Regions from separate parts of the Sphingomonas aestuarii genome, predicted to be linked through region 1. Evidence: predicted binding sites of a transcription regulator. Region 1 holds the regulator's gene; the other holds the start of a gene.
What was found. Region 1 encodes LexA, which represses DNA repair genes until DNA is damaged. Its sites were predicted from a motif close to GTTCCNCNCTTGTTCT; they were not measured.

Region 1 (6,036 bases):
CGCTGGTAGGCTGAGTGACCCTGTAAACCGCGCTCACCCTGAGCTTGTCGAAGGGTCTTGGTCGATCGGTTGCGTGGCACCCTTCGACAAGCTCAGGGTGAGCGCGGTAAGGAATAGCCCATGCCCAACCTAACCCACCTCACCCCCGACGGCAGCGCGCACATGGTCGATGTCGGCGCCAAGCCCGCAACGCTGCGCGAAGCCACCGCCACCGGCCGCATCGCCATGACCGCCGAAGCCGCCACCGCGATCCGCCAGGCGACGCTCAAGAAAGGCGACGCGCTCGCCGTCGCCCGCATCGCCGGGATCATGGCCGCGAAGAAGACCAGCGACCTCATCCCGCTCTGCCACCCGATCCCCCTCACCAGCGTCACGATCGAACTGACCCCCGACGACACCGGCGTCACCGCAACCGCGACGGTGCGCACCACCGACCGCACCGGCGTCGAAATGGAAGCGCTGACCGCCGTCACCACCGCGCTGCTGACGGTATACGACATGACCAAGGCCATCGACCGCGGCATGACAATCGAGGGCGTGCGTTTGCTTACGAAAAGCGGCGGCAAGTCGGGCGATTGGGTGGCGGAGCCGCAATGACTGCTAACGACCCCTAAGCAGACCCTAGCTCAACCTTCTGATCGGCCATTCGGGGCACGATCCATCCTAGTATCACCGGTACCAAGCTGATGATTGAGCCGCCGATGTTGAAAGTTACATGGTCCGAAAGATGCCACGTTGGCCCTATAGCAAACTGGACGATCATAAAAAGCAGCCATGCACTGGATAGATTCGCATCGCGAAGGCGATGATACGTCATTATCGTCAGGGCAATCGAAGCAGAGACCGCGACGAGAAAAATAAGCCACGCGGGAATGCCGATTTTCACCGACAATAACGCTACGCAAGTGATTGCCTCAAGCACTGCCGAACCAACCCGGTAGCGCGACCTCTCTCCGTAGCGTGTCATATTAATCGGCATCAATGACAGCCTAAGATATGATCCGTCCGCTTACCACCCAAAAGCGGACGGGGTGCTAATCCGGGCCGATGATGCTACCCGGCATCATCATGCCGACCTCAGCCATCATATCGCCTATCTTTCCGCCGCCTGCTTCGAAATCGCCCTGCTGGATAGCGCCGACCTTTAACCGGTGTTTTCCGACTGGAGGCACCCGTCCATGAGCGCTCCCACCCTCCTCCCCGTTCGCGAGGCGCAGGATCGCCTGCTCGCGCTCGCGCCCTCGATCGCCACCGAGCATGTCACGCTGAACGCGGCCGCCAATCGCTGGGCGGCGATCGATGTGATGGCGCTTCGCACCCAGCCTGCTGCCGATCTGTCGGCGATGGATGGCTATGCGGTTCGCTTCGACGACCTGCCTGGACCGCTCGCGGTGATCGGCGAAAGCGCCGCCGGGCGGCCCTTCGCAGGAAAAGTCGATGCCGGGCAGGCCGTCCGAATCTTCACCGGCGCAGCCCTGCCCGAGGGAGCCGACACCGTGCTGATCCAGGAGGACGCGCGCCGCGACGCCGACACGATCACGCTGACCGGCGACGGCCCCGCCGCGCGCGGCGCGCATGTCCGCGAGCGCGGGCGCGACTTCCGCCAGGACGAACGGCTGATCCATGCCGGCGATCACCTCACCCCGTCGCGGATCGCACTCGCCGCGATGGCGGGTCACGGCACCGTTCCCGTCCACCGCCCGATCCGCGTCGCGATCGCCGCGACCGGCGACGAACTCGTGCCGCCGGGCGTGCCGCTGGCCGACGGGCAGCTTCCCGAAAGCAACACCGCGCTGCTCGTCGCGATGCTTGCCAATTTGCCCGCAGAGGCGATCCAGATGGGCATCCTCCCCGACGATCGCGCGATCCTGTCCTCCACCTTCGCTCAGGTCGATGCCGACATCCTGGTCACCACCGGCGGCGCATCGGTCGGCGACCACGACCTCGTCCGCCCCGCGCTTGAGGACATCGGCGCAAAGCCCGATTTCTGGCGGGTAGCGATGCGCCCCGGCAAGCCGATGATGGCCGCGCGCGTGCGCGAAACCGTGGTGCTGGGCCTCCCCGGCAATCCGGTGTCCGCCTTCGTCACCGCAACGCTGTTCCTCGCGCCGCTCGTCCGCCACATGTCGGGGGCCGCCGATCCCTGGCCGCGCACGGTCAAGGCGACGCTGGCCGACGCGATCGGCCCGACGGGCACGCGCGCCGACCATCTGCGCGCGCATCTGAAGGACGGGGTGGCGACACCGCTCGACCAGCAGGATTCGTCGATGCTACGCGCGCTTTCGCATGCCAATTGCCTGATCGTGCGTCAGGCGAACGCGCCGGGGGCCGAAACGGGCGAAACCGTGGAAGTCATACGCATCGCTTGACTTGGGCGCACGCGTTGCCCATAAGTTCCGCGTCTGTTCCGACGGAGGGCTTTGGGCATGCTGACCCGCAAGCAACACGAACTCATCTGCTTCATTTCCGACCGATTGAACGAAACCGGCGTGTCTCCCTCGTTCGAGGAGATGAAGGAGGCGCTCGACCTCAAATCGAAATCGGGCGTTCACCGCCTGATTTCCGCGCTTGAGGAACGCAAGTTCCTGCGCCGCCTGCCCAACCGCGCCCGCGCGCTGGAAGTGCTGCGCATGCCCGAGCGTGCCGAGGCCAAGAAATCGCCCAAGGAACGCACCGCCGTCGCCCGCAGCGTGCCGACGCCCGCCAACGACGTGATCGAGGTGCCTTTGCACGGCCGCATCGCCGCCGGCGTCCCGATCGAGGCGCTGGAGGGCTCGCAGATGCTCCCCGTCCCCGCCGCGCTGCTCGGCTCTGGCGATCATTATGCGCTCGAAGTCGCAGGCGATTCGATGGTCGAGGCCGGGATTCTCGACGGCGACTATGCGCTCATTCGCAAGGCCGAGACCGCGCGCGACGGCGACATCATCGTCGCCCTGATCGACGAGAATGAAGCGACCCTCAAATATTTCCGCCGCGAAGGCGCGATGGTCCGCCTCGACCCCGCCAACCGCAGCTATGACCCCCAACGCTACCGCCCCGATCAGGTGCGTGTTCAGGGCAAGCTGGCGGGGTTGCTGCGGCGCTATTGACGGCCGCATCACCGCGGAAGAGATCGCAAATAACAACCTTCGATAAAGGCGAAGCTGGCTCGCTTTATCCCGCTTCGTCATTGCGAGCGTAGCGAAGCAATCCAGTGACGCGCGTGCCAACACTGGATTGCTTCGCTACGCTCGCAATGACGACATCGGTGTGATGGGTGGCGCGGGTCGATGGCGTGGCGCCCGATCCGTAACCGACCCTCCATCCACCTTGCCAACTTCGGTTGCGTGCCAGAACGCGGGGGCGAGTTCGTCGTGAACGTCTTGGGAACTGCGAAATCAGGTTGAGCATATCGCGGGATACCCTAACCAATGACGGCCCGTTCCTGGGCAGCGACAGTCTGAGCGTCCGTTACTCTGAACCGCCGTTATCCGAAGTTCGATCGTCGCTTCTTGGCTGAGATTCCGCCGACCCCCCGCCGCTCCCGCCACGGCGGCGCGACCTTGGGCGGGTTCAGCCAAGGATGATCGGTCCCCCGCCGCACCGTCGTCACCCGCGGTCCGGCAAAGCTGATCGCGACCCCGCCGGTCTCGCGCAGCGTCCAGCGATCGAGTTTCAGCCAGCGGGGATTGCACGTCCTCGGCAACCGCCGTTCGCTCACCACGATGTCGGCTTCCCGACACACCCGCGCCATGTCGGCAATATCGAGGTGATAGCTGCTGCGCGTCGCCGCGATCCGCCACACCCGGTCGCCGCGCCGGTAATCTGCGATACAGATATCGGGCGAACACGCAGCCCCCGGCAAGGCCGACAGCGCTCCCAATTCCCCATCCCACCCCGCATTCTCGCCCAGCGTCGACCGCACATAATCGCCCGCCCGGTCGCGCAGCAGCGCCATGCCGCCCTCGGGCGACCGCAACGCCAGATGCCGCCCGTCGCCCGTCACAAGCAGATCGGGCTCAGGCGTCGCCAGAGTCCAGATCGCGCCGACAAGGACCGGCACCACCCCCCATTTGCGATGCGCGCCTTTCCACAACGCGATCCACAATCCGCCCGCGACCATGATCGCATAGGCCTCGGCGGGCATGCCGGGGATCAGTGCGATCGACCCTGGCGTGTTGGCGGTGGTGTGGGCGATCCAGATCAGGAAATCGAGGTTGACCCCGACCAGCCACCACAAAGGCGCGCCCAGCCCCGCCACGTCCAGCAGCAACGCCAGCGCCTCCAGCGGCATGATGACGAAGGTCGTCAGCGGGATCGCGACCAGATTGGCGATCACGCCGTAGATCCCGGCCTTGTGGAAATGATACATCGCGATCGGCGTCAGCACGATTTCCACCGCCAGGCTGGTCAGGAACAACGCCAGCAAACCGCGCCCGATCTTGCGCACCCAGTCTTCGTCGCGCCGCATCACCAGCGCGCGCATTCGGGGATGTTCGTTGAGCGCAATGATCGCGGTGACGGCCGCAAAGCTCATCTGGAAACTGGGGCCGAGCAGGCTTTCGGGCCACATCAGCAGCACGACGAACGCACCCGTCGCGACCAGCCTCAGCGTCAGCGCCTCGCGCCCGATGACGAGCGCGGTCAGCACCAGCAACGCGGCGATGCAGGACCGCACGGTCGGCACTTCCGCCCCCGTCAGCCAGGTATAGCCGACCGCCGCCACAGCCCCCGCGCCCGCCGCCAGCACCGGCAACCGAAATCGCAAGGCCAGCCCCGGAAACAGCGCCAGCAGGCGCAGCGTCACCACCATCGCCGCGCCGACCACCGCCGTCACATGCAGCCCGCTGATCGACAACAGATGCGCGAGGCCGGAACGCCGCATCGCCTCGGCATCCTCCTCGCTGATCGCGCCGCGGTCGCCGGTCGCCAGCGTCGCCGCGATCGCGCCTGCCGATCCGCCAACCCGTTCGCGCACATGCGCCGACAGACGCGCTCGCATCGTGCCCCCGTGCTGGTCGGCGGGGCTCAGCACCTCGATCTCTCCAAATGCGCGACCGGTTGCGCCCAGCCCGTCGAACCAGGCCACCCGCTCGAAATCATAGGCGCCGGGGACGGCAGGCGGCGCGGGCGCCATCAACCGCGCGCTCAGCCGCAGCACCGCGCCGCTGGCGATGCCGTCGACCATCGCCCCCTCGGCCACATTGACGCGCACCGTCGGCGGCAGATCGGGCGCATCGATCGGCGCGATCCGCAACCGGACCATCGCCCTCGCGGGCAACGCCTCCACCCGTTCGACCGTGCCGGTGAAATTCGCCACCACCGGGCGCGCCAGCACCGGTTCCGCGACCCGTTCGGCGCGAAACCAGATCAGCGCGCACCCGAACGCCAGCGCCAGTGCGCCGACGCCCAGCGCCCGCATCGCGCGCCCGCCGCGCGGCAGCATCAGCGCTCCGACGCCCAGCGCACATCCGATCAGGATCACCGCGCTCCACGCTGCGGCATGCGGCAATGCGAACCATAGGACCACACCGGTGCCGGTCATCACCGGCAGCCACAGGATCAGTTGATCCCGTTCGACCTCCAGCCAGCGTTCGACGCGTGCGTTCAGACGCTCGGCCCGCCCCCGCAACCCGATTTGAAGCCCCCGTTGCCCCGTGCTAGGGGCCTGACCGGCAGTCCTTGCCATCAATTGCAAATCCTGGGAGCAAAGCCGCTTGGGCGCAACCGATACCGCCGCCGACACCGCCACCGACCCTGGCGTCGTCACCCGTTTCGCGCCCTCGCCGACCGGTTTTCTGCACATCGGCGGCGCACGCACCGCACTGTTCAACTGGCTCTACGCGCGCCATCACGGCGGCAAGTTCCTGCTCAGGATCGAGGATACCGATCGCGCCCGGTCGACCCAGCCCGCCATCGACGCGATCCTCGACGGGATGCGCTGGCTCGGCCTCGACTGGGACGATGACGCGGTGTTCCAGTTCGCGCGGGCCGATCGCCATGCCGAGGTTGTCGCGGAATTGCTCGCGCGCGGCCATGCTTATCGCTGCTATCTCA
Region 2 (6,036 bases), on a different contig from region 1:
AGCCGGACGGCACCTGGCTGCGGCTGGAGCTGGAGGGCGGACGGCGAGAGATTGTCGGCGGCCAGATCGGCGATACCATCGCCTATTTCGAAGGCGGCGATGCGTTCACCCTGTCGCCCGATGCCCGCAACAGCGGATGGCTGGGTCGCCTGCGCCTGTCGGGCGGCGTCGATCAGTTCATGGTCGTGGGCGAAGCGGGTGCCGAGGAACAACAGCACATGACCGCTTTCACCGCCCGTCTGGGCATCCGCGTCGGTTGGTAGGCACAAGCGGCGGACGGGCCGATCGGGCGCGTCCGCCACTGCTTAACCGATTCGCAATGCGCCCGTGCTAAGCCCTTCCAATCGCAACAAAAGGGAGGGGAGCAATGGACCGCGATCCCGAGCCGAAGTTCGAAGACCGTCGTGAACGAAACGACCGCCGCCAGTCGCAGGACCCCCTTTATTCGGGGACCGAACGGCGCAAGGGCGACCGTCGCAGCCAGCGCGACTGAACCGCCAACTCGCGCCGATTTTCATTCGTCGCGTGCGGATTTGCGCTTTGATTTGGGTGCTTCGTCCGCGTCGTCCGCTTCGTCGAACAGGGGAATCCCGCGCTTACGCTTGTCGACGAATTCGCCGATGCTCGCGCTGGTCGCGTTGAGCAGCGGATAGCTGCGCGACTGGGTCATCCATTCGGGGCGCATGCGCGGGCCGCCGTTCATCACGTCGAGCACCAGCACCAGCAGCATGAAGCCCAGGCTGGCGACGATCAGCCCCTTCAAGGTGCCGAACCCCAGCCCCAGCACCCGGTCGATCGGCCCCAGGATCGAATTGCGCGTCCGTTTGCCGATGCCGTTGGCGATCAGCCGGCCGATCGCATAAGTGCCGCCCGCAACCATCACGAACGCCAGCGTCGCCGCGCCCGAACTGGTGCCAACATAATCGCGCAGAAATTCGGTTGCGGGCAGGTGCAACAGACGCACCGCTAGGACAACGAGAACGAAGGCGAACAACGCCAGAACTTCGAACACGAACCCGCGCATCCAGCCGAGCACGGCGGCGCCACCGACCAGAACGAGCATCAGAATATCGAGCGAGGTGAAGCCCATGATCCGAGCGCTACCCGCGCCCCAGCATATGGTCAACGAAGGACGGCAGGCTGGCGAAGGATGACAGCGTCATCGTTGCACCGTCCGAAGGCTGCGCGCCCGGCACCAGCGCTCGCCCGAACCCCAGCTTCGCCGATTCGCGCAGGCGCAGCGCGCCATGCGCGACCGGGCGGATTTCGCCCGAAAGCGCCACTTCGCCGAACGCCACCGAATCGCTGGCGACCGGCCGCTCGCTGAGCGCCGAAATCAGCGCGGCGGCGACCGCCATGTCGGCGGCGGGATCGGAGACGCGGTAGCCGCCCGCGATGTTCAGATAGACTTCACTCGTTGAGAAACTAAGCCCGCAGCGCGCCTCCAGCACCGCCAGGATCATCGCCAGTCGCCCGCTGTCCCAGCCGACCACCGCGCGGCGCGGCGTCGCACCGCTCGCCAGCCGCACCACCAGCGCCTGAATCTCGACCAGCACCGGCCGCGTGCCTTCGAGTGCAGGGAACACCACCGTTCCCGTCACGCTTTCGTCGCGGCTGGTCAGGAACAGGCTCGACGGGTTCGACACCTCGGTCAGCCCTTCGCTCGCCATCGCGAACACGCCGATCTCGTCGGTGCCGCCGAAACGGTTCTTGGTCGCGCGCAGGATGCGATATTGGTGGCTGCGCTCGCCCTCGAACGCCAGCACCGTATCGACCATATGTTCGAGCACGCGCGGCCCCGCGATCGTCCCGTCCTTGGTGACATGCCCGACCAGCACCAGCGCGGTGCCGCGTTCCTTGGCGAAACGGATCAGTTCCTGTGCGGACGCCCGCACCTGACTGACGGTTCCCGGCGCGCCTTCGATCAGGTCGCTGTGCATCGTCTGGATCGAATCGATCACCAGCAGGTCGGGCGCGCCCGCCCCGCCCAGCGTCGTCAGGATATCCCGCACCGAGGTCGCCGCCGCCAACTGCACCGGCGCATTGCCCAGCCCCAGCCGCCGTGCGCGCAACCGCACCTGATCGGCGGCCTCCTCGCCCGAGACATAGGCGACGCCCTTCCCCGCCAACGCCAGCTTCGCCGCGGCCTGCAACAGCAAGGTCGATTTGCCGATCCCCGGATCGCCGCCGATCAGCGTCGCCGATCCTTCGACGAACCCGCCGCCCAGCGCGCGGTCGAGTTCGGCAATCCCGGTCGCCATCCGGTCGGGCAGCGGAATGTCCGAATCGAGCCCGGACATCAGGATCGATCGCCCGCCCGATTGCAGATTATGCTTGGCCTGGAACGGCGTCACCGCCGCGCCCGCATCCTCGACCAGCGTATTCCATTCGCCGCAATCGCCGCATTGCCCCGCCCATTTGGACGCGACCGACCCGCATTGCTGACAGACATAGCGCTTCTGGAGTTTGGCCATGTGCGCTGGCGTAGCGCGTGCGGAACGAAAAGGGAATATACCGCTAAGGTTGCGTTCGCCCGGTGCGTGCGGCATCCGCGCGAATGGCAGTCACGAAGGAAAGAAGGATGGCGACCAGCGCCGCCCCCGCAAGACCGAAAAAGTCGCGCCGCATCCGACGGCGACTGTTCGGCTGGGTGCTGAAACTGATCCTGCTGTTCATGCTCGGCTCGCTGCTGTGGGTCGTCGCCTACCGGTTCATCAATCCGCCCGTGACCTTCACGATGATGGGCGACTGGTTTGAAGGCCGGAGCATCACCAAGCAATGGATGCCGCTGGACGAGATCGACCCGGCGATGGTGCGCGCGGCGATCGCGGCGGAAGATTCGGATTTCTGTTCCCATTCTGGCTTCGATTATGCCGCGATCGCTTCCGCTGCCGCACGCAACGCGCAGGGCGGACGGATTCGTGGCGGATCGACCATTTCGCAACAGACCGCCAAGAACGCGTTTCTCTGGCAGGGCGGCGGCTTTTTCCGCAAAGGGCTGGAGGCGTGGTTCACCGTCCTGATCGAGCTGGTCTGGGGCAAGCAGCGGATCATGGAGGTCTATCTGAACATTGCGGAAACCGGCATCGGCACGTACGGCGTCAACGCCGGATCGCAACGCTATTTCGGACACGGCGCGGCGAGCATGACCAACCGCGAGGCGGCCCAGATCGCCGCCGTTCTGCCACTGCCCAAGAAACGCGCGGGCAAGTCGCCGTCGGGCTTCACCGCACGCTATGCGGGCACGATCCAGCGGCGGATTTCGGTGGTGGCGAACGAAGGGCTGGACGACTGTCTCTAAGGCCGAGCGACGCCAGCCATATCCGTCATTGCGAGCGCAGCGAAGCAATCCAGCAAGCCACGCTGTGGATTGCTTCGCTACGCTCGCAATGACGGGTGGGCACGAGGCGAAGTCGGTGCCGACTAACGGTCGACCGCGACCAGCGGCGGGCAGATGCTGTCCACCATCGGCACCAGACCGGGCTCGTCCGCCCCGCTCAGGAACAGCGTTTTCTGATCCGCCACCGCAATGTCACGGCCAATCCGCCAACCGCCCAGTTCACGTCCTGGCCGTCCGCAGGGATTGCCGAGACGGGCGATGATTCTGCGAAAAAACTGTTCATCGCCGGGCGCCGCAGCGATATCCACCGCCCGACGATCGGGTGACGGTCGGCACGCCGTGCCCAGCGCCACGGCAAGGCATTTGCCGCCATTCGCTTCGATCCGTGCGATCAGTGCATCGAGGTCGATGGGTGTGGCAATCGCCGCCCCCGTTCCGCCGATTTGCCCCCAGTCGACGCGGCGCCGGACATAGCGTTCAAGCGTTTCGCTTTTCCCTTGGCGATAACGCTCGAGATGAAGGTTGCACGCGCGCTCGTCGAGCACGCCGCTCCCGCTCGATTGCGATACCGCACACGATATCGCGCGACCGCTGCGGCCGATGGTCAGTTCGATGCGGGTCACGCCGCCAACGGCTTCCGCCGGATAACCGGGCGGGATGTCGGACGCGTTCGCCAACCTGCCGGACGACGCGCACCCGGAGACGGCCATCGCAACGCCCGTACAAAGCAACGCCCGCACCGCGCCGAACTGCAATCGGCGACGATGCGGGCGTCCTTCATTCATTGGTATCAAACCGCTTATTCGACCGCCTTCTTCGCGGCGTCGCCGACCTTTTCGGCGCCGTCGCCGACGCTTTGCGCGGCCTGGGTGATCGCGCTGGTCTGCGCGTCCTCGTTGTTCGCGCGGTTCATAAGGAAAAAGGCGACGACGATCACGCCGATCAGCAGCGCCAGCCCGATCAGGATGCCGCCGCCCCCGCCGCGCTTTTCGACGACGGTGGTGTGGGTGTGCGCCGGGTGCACGCCGTCGGTGGTGGTCGTGGTGGTGCGTTCGTCGGTCATTGGGTCCCTCCTTTTACTCGACTGAGGGGCCAAACGAGTGCCCGGATGACATTGTTCCCAAAGCGAAATGGTTAGCGCGTGCGTCAGAAGGGCAGCTTGAAGCCCGGCGGCAGCGGAATGCCCGACGACAGCTTCGACATTTCCGCCTGCGAGGCCGCATCCGCCTTTGCCCGCGTATCGTTGATCGCGGCGGTGATCAGGTCCTCGAGCATCTGCTTCTCGCTCGGCTGAAGCAGCGAATCGTCGATCTGGATACCGATGATGCGTCCCTTGGCCGACGCCTTGACCCTGACCAGACCGCCGCCCGACACGCCTTCGACCTCGATCGCGTCGAGATTGGCCTGCGCCTTTTCGAGTTCGCTCTGGACGTTCTGGGCCATCGCCATGATGTCTTCGAGGCTTTTCATGATCGTCTCCGTGCCGGTTTGGCCGGCTGGATCAGCTCGGCCTCAGGAAAATGTTCGATTGCGGCTGCGATCACGGGAGAACGCAGCGCGGCTTCATAGCTATCCATCTTCGCCGCCTCGGCCTGTTCGCGCAGCGACGGCTGGGCATTGCCTTCGCCGACGCGAACCCGCCAGACCGTACCGGTCAGGTCGCGCAGGACGGCGGCAAGTTCCTTAAGCAATTCGGCATCGACCGGCCCGGTTTCAATATCGGGCGGCGTCATCGAGATCACACGCAGGTTGAGCCGAACCTTGTTGGCCAGCAGTTCCCGGTCGTGCTGCGACAGGAAATCGAACAACTCGGCGACATTGGTCGGCAAGACCGCCGCAGGCGACGTGCTTGGAACCGATGCGGGGGCAGGTGCTGCCGCAGTGGGTGCCGCGATCGGCGCGCCTTCGGCAATCTGCCGCGCGAGTTCGCCGGGATCGGGCAATTGCGACGCATGGATCACGCGCAACAGCGCCATTTCCGCCGCCTCGATCGGCAGAGCCGCGCGCACCACCTCGTCATGGCCCTTCAACAGCAACTGCCACAGCCGGTGCAGAATCGCGTTGGACAGCTTGCCCGCCCATTCGCCCAGCATCGCACGCTCGTCCGCCGACCGCGCCAGATCGGGCGCGGCCCCGACGCGCTCCAGCGTGATCGCGTGGACCGTCTCCATCAGTCCGGCGAATACGCCTGCGGGATCGATGCCCAGATCATATTGCGCGCGCAGATCGGCAAGCGTGCCAGCCGCATCCCCCGCCACCATCTTGCCGAACAGCGCCCGCACCGCGCCGCGATCCGACAGGCCCAGCATCGCGCGTACCGCATCTGCCTGAACCCCCGCCCCGTCCAGATCGGCATGGGCGATCGCCTGGTCGAGGATCGACAGGCCGTCGCGCACCGATCCTTCGGCGGCCGTCGCGATCAGCCGCAGCGCCTCGACCTCAGCGGCGACGCCCTCGGCTTCGACCACGCGCGCGAAATGGGCCTCCAGCGTCTCGACCGGCACGCGCCGCAGGTCGAAGCGCTGGCAACGCGACAGCACCGTGATCGGCACTTTGTTGACCTCGGTCGTCGCCAGGATGAATTTCACATGCTCGGGCGGCTCCTCAAGCGTCTTGAGCAACGCGTTGAACGCGTTCTTCGACAGCATGTGCACTTCGTCGATGATGTAGATCTTGTAGCGCGCACCGAACGCCGC

Region 2: a site for LexA is predicted at 2,496-2,511, ahead of radA (DNA repair protein RadA). Genes of this name have one in related genera too.

Annotation. Positions count from the first base shown of each region.
Region 1 is NZ_JBTKVV010000001.1:249,587-255,622, forward strand. Features, by position in the region: gene trpC (indole-3-glycerol phosphate synthase TrpC) at 1-14, shown strand, start outside; gene moaC (cyclic pyranopterin monophosphate synthase MoaC) at 121-597, shown strand; gene ACX0GZ_RS01285 (molybdopterin molybdotransferase MoeA) at 1,179-2,369, shown strand; gene lexA (transcriptional repressor LexA) at 2,427-3,089, shown strand; gene ACX0GZ_RS01295 (ComEC/Rec2 family competence protein) at 3,467-5,668, opposite strand; gene gltX (glutamate--tRNA ligase) at 5,697-6,036, shown strand, end outside.
Region 2 is NZ_JBTKVV010000004.1:364,454-370,489, reverse strand. Features, by position in the region: gene ACX0GZ_RS10185 (autotransporter outer membrane beta-barrel domain-containing protein) at 1-263, shown strand, start outside; gene ACX0GZ_RS10180 (hypothetical protein) at 368-493, shown strand; gene ACX0GZ_RS10175 (CvpA family protein) at 515-1,090, opposite strand; gene radA (DNA repair protein RadA) at 1,101-2,474, opposite strand; gene mtgA (monofunctional biosynthetic peptidoglycan transglycosylase) at 2,582-3,301, shown strand; gene ACX0GZ_RS10160 (energy transducer TonB) at 3,424-4,017, opposite strand; gene ACX0GZ_RS10155 (hypothetical protein) at 4,140-4,403, opposite strand; gene ACX0GZ_RS10150 (YbaB/EbfC family nucleoid-associated protein) at 4,487-4,810, opposite strand; gene ACX0GZ_RS10145 (DNA polymerase III subunit gamma/tau) at 4,807-6,036, opposite strand, start outside.